DNA from 2 places in the Paenarthrobacter sp. TA1.8 genome. Region 2 is predicted to be linked to the other one. Evidence: riboswitches for the same ligand, from Rfam matches in the RefSeq annotation. Region 2 holds a riboswitch; the other holds the start of a gene.

Region 1 (4,585 bases), 280 kb from region 2:
TCCTCACGGCAGGGCCGGTTACATCGGCACCCTTTTCAAGGGCAGCTGCCCGCTTGAGTGCTTCATCGTGGGTGGCTACAAAAATTTCGGCAAAGCCCATGGAGAGTACTCTCATTCCTTCGTGCTGACGGGGCGGCGGCACGAATCCGAATGGCTCCGTGCCGTCACTGCCCAGCCTAGTGCAGGAGAAGCGGCAAGCTGCTAGCGGACGGCAACCCGCAGCTTGTTCCGCCAAGGGTCCTCAAACTGAAGCTCGGCCCCGGTGTGCTGATGCTGCACTCCTGCAACCTTCAGGCGATCCGCCAACGCTGCGACGTCGTCACTTCCGGGCACTTCGATCAGAACCTCCCCGAGTCCGAGAGTGTCCTTTCGGGGGCCGGCTCCGCGGCTGTTCCAGACGTTCATGGCCATGTGATGGTGGTAGCCGCCGGCGGAAACGAACAACGCCTGGCCATGCCAGCCTGCGGTCCGCTCGAAGCCGAGGGTCTCCACATAGAACTTTTGCGCAGTTTCGACGTCACCCACCTGCAGGTGCACGTGCCCGATCCCGGCAGCGGCCTCGCGTTGACCCGTCACTGCAGCTTCACTCAGGTGCTGCTGGAGGAAGCGCTGCGGAGGCAAGGCCACATTGTCCATCACAACATTGCTGCCGTCCCACTGCCAGAGCTCACGCGGCTTGTCGTAGTAAAGCTCAATTCCGTTGCCTTCGGGGTCAGTGAAGTAGAACGCTTCGCTCACCAGGTGGTCGGCGCTGCCTGCGAAAGCACGAGGTTCGTACTCCGCCGCCGTAGCAATAGTCGCGGCCAGCGACGGCTGATCCTGGAACAGGATTGCCGTGTGGAACAGACCGGCCTCTCCCCGCCCGGGAATCTGCAGTCCCGCAGCGGGGGCAAGGTGGACAACGGGCTTGGCTACGCGTCCGAGGTACAGGCCACCATCCTGCTCAGCCACGACTTCCAGGCCAAGTGCTCGCTGATAGTAGTCGCTCATGACCTTCATGTCGCCCACCTTGAGCATGACGGTGCCCATGGTGAGTTCGGCAGGCAGAAGATCCTGGCTGAATGATGAGGTCATGTGAAGCTCCCGGTTCTGAGGTGGCCGCGCATCGGCACCTTCTTACCTATCTAAATTACTTGAAGCTTCAATTTATTCCTAACGAACGACATTACCCCTGAGCACGACATGTTTGAGCGCCGCGATGGTACCCGGATGACGGCGTGGATCGTCACTGCACAGCACGACGTCGGCACTTGCGCCTTCGCTGATGCCCTCGACTCCCAGCCACTCACGGGCGCCCCAGGCGGCGGCGTGCAGGACCGCCGCCGGCGGAAGGCCGGCGTCGTGCAGTTCCATCATTTCGTCCGCAATCCTGCCGTGTTTGATCACGCTACCGGCGTCGGTACCGGCATAGACGGAAACCCCCGCTTCGAAGGCCTCCAGCACACGCTCGCGACGACGCTCCCAGAGACGCATCATGTGGTCCGCGTACTCCGGAAACTTCGGCGCTGCCTGGGCTGCGATATCCGGGAAGGTAGCGATGTTGACCAGGGTGGGGACGATGGGCACTGACTGTTCCACCAAACGGGGAAGGTGCCGCGGAAGGAGTCCGGTGGCGTGCTCTATGCAGTCGATGTTGGCGTCGAGCATGTCATCGATGGTGTCCTCGCCGAAACAATGCGCGGTGACCCTTGCTCCCTCATCGTGGGCCGCGGAAATGGCTTCCTTGACGGTCTTCGCGGGGAACGAGGCAGCGAGGTCTCCAACGCCGCGATCGATCCAGTCGCCCACAAGTTTCACCCAGCCATCTCCGTCACGGGCTTCCTTTCGGACCGTTTCCACTAGTTCCCGCGGCTCAATTTCATGACCCAAACCGCGAAGATAACGCCGACTCCGGGCGATATGCCGACCCGACCTGATCAGTCGCGGCAGGTCCGTTCGTTGCTGCACCCAGCGGGTGTCGGCGGGCGATCCGCAATCGCGGATCAGCAGCGTTCCGGCGTTGAGGTCTGCTTGGGCCTGGGCGAGCGTTGCCTGTTCATCCACCGCTCCTCCAAGGCCGAGTCCGATGTGACAGTGGGCATCAACCAAACCTGGCAGGACCCAGCCATCCAATATCCTGTCCGGCGTCGCACCGGGACGCTCAAACGTCAGTATGCCGTCTACGGACCACAGCCCCTGGCGCTCTTCGTCTGCCGATACGAGCGCAGGTCCGCTGAATTCGATGATGTTGGCCATGGCAAAAGCGTAACGGGAGCGGCGTGTTGGAGCCTGGTGCCTGCATGTGACTGGGAGCCCGTCGGGAGCTGTGGTAGCTTCGTCTACGACCACACGGGGGCCCCTGCAGGGGCTGAGATCGGACTGACGCAGTCTGCGACCGTTGAACCTGTCCGGGTAATGCCGGCGAAGGAAGTGAGTATTCCCTTGAGCACCACAGAAACACAGCACAGCCCTGCCCAAAACCAGACGAATACTGTCCAAAATACGGCGGAAACTGTAACGCAATCCCTGAAGTCCCATTCGTTGGCTTGGCTGGAAGACCCAGGTAACGGCATACGGGTCCCCGTCACGGAGATCGCCTTGGAGCCATCTCCCAATGGGCAAGCAAACAAGCCTCTGCAGGTATACCGAACAGCGGGACCCGGAAGCGATCCCGTGGTGGGCCTGGATCCTTTCCGTGCACCATGGATCGAATCCCGCGGAGATACGGAGGCTTATTCGGGGCGGGAAAGGAACCTGCTCGACGACGGTAAGTCCGCGGTTCGGCGTGGAGCCGCGTCAGCGGAGTGGAAGGGTGCGCAACCGGTGCCGCGCCGCGCCGTCGCGGGTAAGACCGTCACGCAAATGCACTACGCGAAACAAGGCGTCGTGACTCCGGAGATGCAGTTCGTTGCGTTGCGGGAGAACTGTGACGTTGAGCTGGTCCGCAGCGAAGTCGCCGCGGGAAGGGCAATTATTCCGAACAACATCAACCACCCTGAATCCGAGCCGATGATCATTGGCAAGGCATTCTTGGTCAAGATCAACGCCAACATCGGCAACTCGGCAGTCACCAGCTCCATTGCAGAGGAAGTGGACAAACTGCAGTGGGCAGCCCAGTGGGGCGCTGACACGGTGATGGACCTCTCCACCGGAGATGACATCCACACCACTCGCGAGTGGATCATCCGCAACTCGCCCGTTCCGATCGGAACAGTGCCTATTTACCAGGCACTTGAGAAGGTAAACGGGGAGGCCAACCAGCTGACGTGGGAGATCTTCCGCGATACCGTGATCGAGCAATGCGAGCAGGGTGTGGACTATATGACCATTCACGCTGGCGTTCTGCTGAGGTACGTGCCCTTGACCGCCAACCGCGTCACGGGCATCGTTTCCCGCGGCGGATCGATTATGGCCGGGTGGTGCCTGGCACACCACCAGGAGAACTTCCTTTACACGCACTTTGATGAGTTGTGCGAAATCTTCGCCAAATACGATGTCGCGTTCTCCCTGGGTGACGGTCTCCGCCCGGGTTCCATCGCCGACGCCAACGACGCCGCGCAGTTCGCCGAGCTTGATACGCTCGCGGAGCTGACCCAGCGGGCGTGGGAATTCGACGTGCAGGTCATGGTGGAGGGACCCGGGCACATTCCCTTCCATCTGGTGCGGGAAAATGTGGAGCGTCAGCAGGAACTCTGCAACGGTGCGCCGTTCTACACGTTGGGGCCGTTGGTTACCGATATCGCCCCCGGCTATGACCACATCACGTCAGCAATCGGCGCCACGGAGATTGCCCGCTACGGCACGGCGATGCTCTGCTACGTGACCCCCAAGGAGCATCTGGGGCTTCCCAACAAGGACGACGTCAAGACCGGTGTCATCACGTATAAGATCGCGGCTCACGCAGCGGACCTCGCCAAGGGACATCCGGGGGCCCATGAGCGTGATGATGCTCTTTCCAAGGCACGGTTCGAGTTCCGCTGGAGGGACCAGTTCGCTTTGTCCCTTGACCCGGTCACGGCAGAATCCTTCCACGACGAGACCCTGCCCGCCGAGCCGGCGAAGACCGCGCATTTCTGCTCCATGTGCGGCCCCAAGTTCTGTTCGATGCGCATCAGCCAGGACATCCGTGACGAGTATGGTTCGGCAGAGTCGCAGGCCGCAATCGCCGGGATGTACAGCGGGATGCGGGAAAAGAGCGAGGAGTTCCTGGCCTCCGGCGGAAAGGTCTACCTGCCGGAACTTCAGGTCCCAACGAACTTAAACGGAAGCAGTTCAGGAAGCCTGAGCTGACATGGCTCGTCCGACGTCCGCGATGAATGAGCGGATTGCCTGATCGCCATCAACTGAATCCTGGGGCCGGTGTCCACCCGCTGCCACGCGGCGGAGGGCGCCGGTCTCCTGGAGATAGCCGGCGATTTCCTCGTACAAGGGCTCCCAACCGCCAGTGAGAACCAGCGTGGGAACGCCCGGCACAATGTGAAGCGGAGCCTCCCATGGCGGTGCTTGGAGCCGGAGCCTGTGTGCTGACCGTCGCGCCTCCGGAGTGTCCAGTCCGCCGGTCTCGGCGGAGAAAGCACGCCGGTAAAACTCACGCTGGTAATCGGCG
Region 2 (4,585 bases):
CGCAGGAGCCGCGGCCGCCGTGGCCGCCGTGGAAACGAGCGGGACGAGAACGAGGCCGAGGACGGCACCGAGTCCGAGGACGAGGAAGCGCCGGTAGTAGAAGCCCTCGAAGAAGGTGTCACGTCTCGGCGCAGGCGTCGTCGCCGCCGTGGAGACCAGGATCTTGAACTGACCGGCGGCTCGGATGATGACCCGCCCAACACAGTCACCCGTGTCCGCGCGCCGCGCCCCATCACGGAGACAGCACCCTCCAACCGCGTTACCGGCGTCAAGGGCTCCACCAGGCTGGAGGCCAAGAAGCAGCGCCGACGCGAGTCCCGTGAAACCGGACGCCGCCGCCAGGTCATCACCGAGGCTGAGTTCCTTGCCCGCCGCGAGTCGGTGGACCGCCAGATGATCGTCCGCCAGCGCGACGACAGAATACAGATTGGTGTCCTGGAAGACGGCGTGCTTGCTGAGCACTTCGTGTCCAAGACCCAGCAGGACTCCCTGATCGGCAACGTGTACTTGGGCAAGGTCCAGAACGTGCTGCCGTCCATGGAAGCTGCGTTCGTGGACATCGGACGGGGCCGTAACGCGGTCCTGTACGCCGGTGAAGTCAACTGGGACGCAGTCAACCTTGAAGGCCAGCCGCGCCGGATCGAGAACGCCCTGAAGTCCGGCGACTCCGTCCTGGTCCAGGTCACCAAGGACCCCGTGGGACACAAGGGTGCCCGCCTTACCAGCCAGATCTCCTTGCCGGGCCGCTACCTGGTGTACGTACCCGGTGGTTCCATGACCGGCATCTCACGCAAGCTGCCCGACGTCGAGCGCAACCGCCTCAAGCGCATCCTGAAGGACCGCCTGCCGGAGAACGCCGGTGTCATTGTTCGGACAGCAGCCGAGGGCGCTTCGGAGGAAGAGCTCACCCACGACATCAACCGTCTGCGTGCGCAGTGGGAAGGCATTGAAGGACAGGCCTCGTCCACCAAGGTCCTGGCTCCGGAACTGCTCTACGGCGAACCTGACCTCACCATCAAGGTGGTCCGTGACGTCTTCAACGAGGACTTCTCCAAACTGATCGTCTCCGGCGACGACGCCTGGGACACCATCGAGGCTTACGTGACATACGTTGCCCCTGATCTGGTGGGCCGCCTCGAAAAGTGGACCAAGGATCAGGACATCTTCGCCGCCTGGCGCATTGATGAGCAGATCCACAAGGCCCTGGAGCGGAAGGTCTTCCTGCCGTCCGGCGGTTCGTTGGTCATCGACCGCACCGAGGCCATGACTGTGGTGGACGTCAACACCGGCAAGTTCACCGGCAGTGGCGGAAACCTTGAAGAAACCGTCACCAAGAACAACCTGGAAGCGGCCGAGGAAGTTGTTCGCCAGCTTCGTCTGCGCGATATCGGCGGCATTATCGTCATTGACTTCATTGACATGGTCCTTGAATCCAACCGCGACCTCGTCCTCCGCCGCATGGTGGAGTGCCTCGGCCGGGACCGCACCAAGCACCAGGTGGCCGAAGTAACGTCGCTGGGCCTGGTCCAGATGACGCGCAAGCGCATGGGTACCGGCCTCCTTGAGGTCTTCGGTGAGCAGTGCGAGCACTGCGCTGGCCGAGGTGTCGTCACGCACGACGAGCCCGTTGAGCACCGACGCGCCAACGTGGTGGCTGCTGAACATCACCGCCCGCATACGGAAGCGCAGCAGCCTGCTGCGCGGACCGAACGCAAACGCCGCCGCGGCAAGGGCGGGGGACCGGCTGTTGCCGAAGCTCCCGCGCAGGTCCACACCACCACGTCCGCCCCGGCCGCAGCATCCACCACGGCTGAACCGCAGGATCCTGCCCGGATAGCCAAAGCCGAGGCAACCAGGGCCGCCCTGGCGACGATTGCCGCTGCAGCGCACGCCGCACACCTGCACGACGACGAAGTTCACCGTGCAGAGGAGGAAGCGCGGGCGGCAGGCCGGCACGAGCCGGACGCAAGCCCTACAGCCGGCACCGCCGCCAGTAGTGAAGCAGGCAGCGGCGAAGCAGGGACTTCAGCCCGCGATGCTGCAAGCAGGGAAGCAGCAGTCCAGGAAGCAAGATCTACTCCCGTGCTGCGCTTCGGCGGGGAAGAAGTTGCCTTGCCGTTCGTTGAGCACCACGAGGAACCGCAGGCAGCCAAGCCTGCCATGAGCCTGGATCTGCTGGCCGAAGCGTTTTCGCACCTCGGTGCGGCTCCGGCACCCGAGCAGGAAGCCGCTCCGATTTCAGCCCCGAAGGCTGCTTCTCCGGCACGGACTGCCGAGGAAGATCCGGAGGCTGCTTCAGCCTCGCGTGGTCGTCGTGGTCGCCGTAACCGGAGCGCCAGCAGGGCCCAGGGCGCGGCCAATGAAACCAGCGTTGAACACCATGAGGCGACAGCGTCGGCCACCCGGGGTTCGGCCCATGAGGCCAAGGCGCCTGTGGAACCGGCCAAGAAGGCACCAAAGGATGAGCCCATCATCCTCGGCGTTGGAGTTCCTGCTTCCGAGCTCTAATCGCGGCGAATAAGTTGAAGAGGGCCCTGCGCTAACTGCCAAACGGCGGGTAGCGCGGGGTCCTTTTGCGTCCGCTCTGCAAGCCACGCACAGGCTGCGTTCAGAGTCACATCCGGGCGTCGGTGTGGCCCGGTTCCCGCGGCGCGTTGCTTCCCGGCTACGCTTGGGGACTGACACGGGGTGCCGGGCGTTGGGCCAGGCTGAGATCCAAACCCGTTGAACCTGTCCGGTTAGCACCGGCGAAGGGATGTCTCATGACTGCATCATCATATTCATCGGTGTACCCCCTCGACGCTCCGGCTTCGGGCCGTCCAACCCCGCGCATTCTGAGCATTGCCGGCTCGGACCCTTCAGGTGGTGCCGGAATCCAGGCGGACCTGAAGAGCATCGCCGCTTTTGGCGGGTATGGCATGGCTGCCATCACGGCCCTCACCGCGCAAAACACCAGGGAGGTCAGTGCCGTCCACGTCCCTCCCGCGCACTTCCTGCGTCAGCAACTGGAAGCCATTAGTGCCGACATCACCATTGACGCCGTCAAGATCGGAATGCTCGGCGACGCAGCCGTCATCAACCAGGTCCGGGGCTGGCTCGAAGAGGTGAGTCCCGCCGTCGTGGTCCTTGATCCGGTGATGGTGGCCACCAGCGGTGACCGGCTGCTGCGGGAGTCTGCTGAGAAGGCATTGCGCTCGCTGCTGCCTTTGGCCCACCTCATTACGCCGAACCTTCCTGAACTGGCCATGTTGCTGGGGGAGCCCGAGGCAACTGACTGGGCTTCGGCGCTGGACCAGGGCAAACGGCTGGCAGCGGAGTACGGAAACACGGTCCTGGTCAAAGGTGGCCACCTGCCAGGGCCGGAGTGCCCGGACGCGCTGGTGAACACGAGCGGGCTGCTGTCCCAGGACGTGGTCGAAGTGGCAGGTCCCCGGGTTGCAACGCGGAATAGCCACGGTACCGGGTGCTCTCTGTCTTCCGCCTTGGCCACAGTCCAGGCACGAACCGGTGACTGGGAAGTTTCATTGCGGGAAGTCAAGCCGTGGTTGCTAGGGGCATTGCAGGCCTCTGACAGCCTGCACGTGGGTCAAGGCAACGGGCCCGTGAACCACTTCCACCACTTCCAGCAGGCATCCACGCCGGGCGCTTTCGCTGCGGCGATGTGGAACGAAGCCGTCCCCGAACTCGAAGCGATTTACGGGCTCCCGTTTATTCAAGGACTTCAATCCGGCGAGCTGCCGGAACGTGACTTCAATTACTACCTTGCCCAGGACGCCATCTATCTCAATGGGTATTCGAGGGTCCTGGCACGTGCGGGCGCCTTGGCGCCCACGGAGGAAGAACAACTGTTCTGGGCAAAGGCATCACAGCAGTGCCTGGAGGTTGAATCGGAGTTGCACAGGAACTGGTTGAGCACGCGCGAAGCCTCCACGGCAACCGGACCGGTTACCAAGTCCTACGTGGACCATTTACTGGCAACATCCGCCGCCGGCAGCTACGCCGTGGTGCTGGCGGCGATCCTGCCCTGTTATTGGTTGTACGCGGAGGTGGGGCAGCAGCTTCATACGGCATACGTAGACGCCGGCGCGCCGGCGGACCACGCATATGCGGACTGGTTGAAGACCTATGCCGACGAGGATTTCGCGGCGGCAACGCGGAAAGCGATCAACTTCACTGCTGCCGCGGCCGTCGCGGCTTCTGGCACGGAGCGGACTGCGATGATGGATGCTTTCACTCAGTCCTGCCGCTACGAGACGGCGTTTTTCGATGCTCCCAGGCTGTTTGCCCAGGCTTCGTTCACGTGCGCTGAGTAGCTTTCCGGGCACGCACTTGAGGCCAATTGCGGCGACACGTCCGCGCGTCGCTGGCCGGATCGCGTTAATCTCGCTCAAACCCTGTAGGCTGTATGGGCACGGTGCCGGGAGAGTCCGTTACAACTGGTGATGCAAGTCACGAGGTAGCCTCCGGACCCGGCCTCATTTGCAGCTGAAGGTCAAACTAGCGTAATCTTGATCTTCGGTGCTTACGCCAACACTTGGGTTATGCCCCTTGGAATTGTTCATGGGATGACTCGCGGACTTCGATT

The links. Region 2 has a riboswitch for thiamine pyrophosphate ahead of thiD (bifunctional hydroxymethylpyrimidine kinase/phosphomethylpyrimidine kinase). Riboswitches for the same ligand answer to the same signal wherever they lie in the genome.
Region 1: another riboswitch for thiamine pyrophosphate. It lies ahead of thiC (phosphomethylpyrimidine synthase ThiC); the one in region 2 lies ahead of thiD (bifunctional hydroxymethylpyrimidine kinase/phosphomethylpyrimidine kinase).

The regions. Positions count from the first base shown of each region.
Region 1 is NZ_CP184287.1:3,001,196-3,005,780, forward strand. It holds gene ACNAOT_RS13990 (hypothetical protein) at 1-115, opposite strand, end outside; gene ACNAOT_RS13995 (VOC family protein) at 202-1,074, opposite strand; gene ACNAOT_RS14000 (amidohydrolase family protein) at 1,153-2,235, opposite strand; TPP riboswitch at 2,319-2,426, shown strand; gene thiC (phosphomethylpyrimidine synthase ThiC) at 2,422-4,269, shown strand; gene ACNAOT_RS14010 (alpha/beta fold hydrolase) at 4,252-4,585, opposite strand, start outside.
Region 2 is NZ_CP184287.1:2,723,580-2,728,164, reverse strand. It holds gene ACNAOT_RS12585 (Rne/Rng family ribonuclease) at 1-2,508, shown strand, start outside; TPP riboswitch at 2,675-2,773, shown strand; gene thiD (bifunctional hydroxymethylpyrimidine kinase/phosphomethylpyrimidine kinase) at 2,763-4,313, shown strand.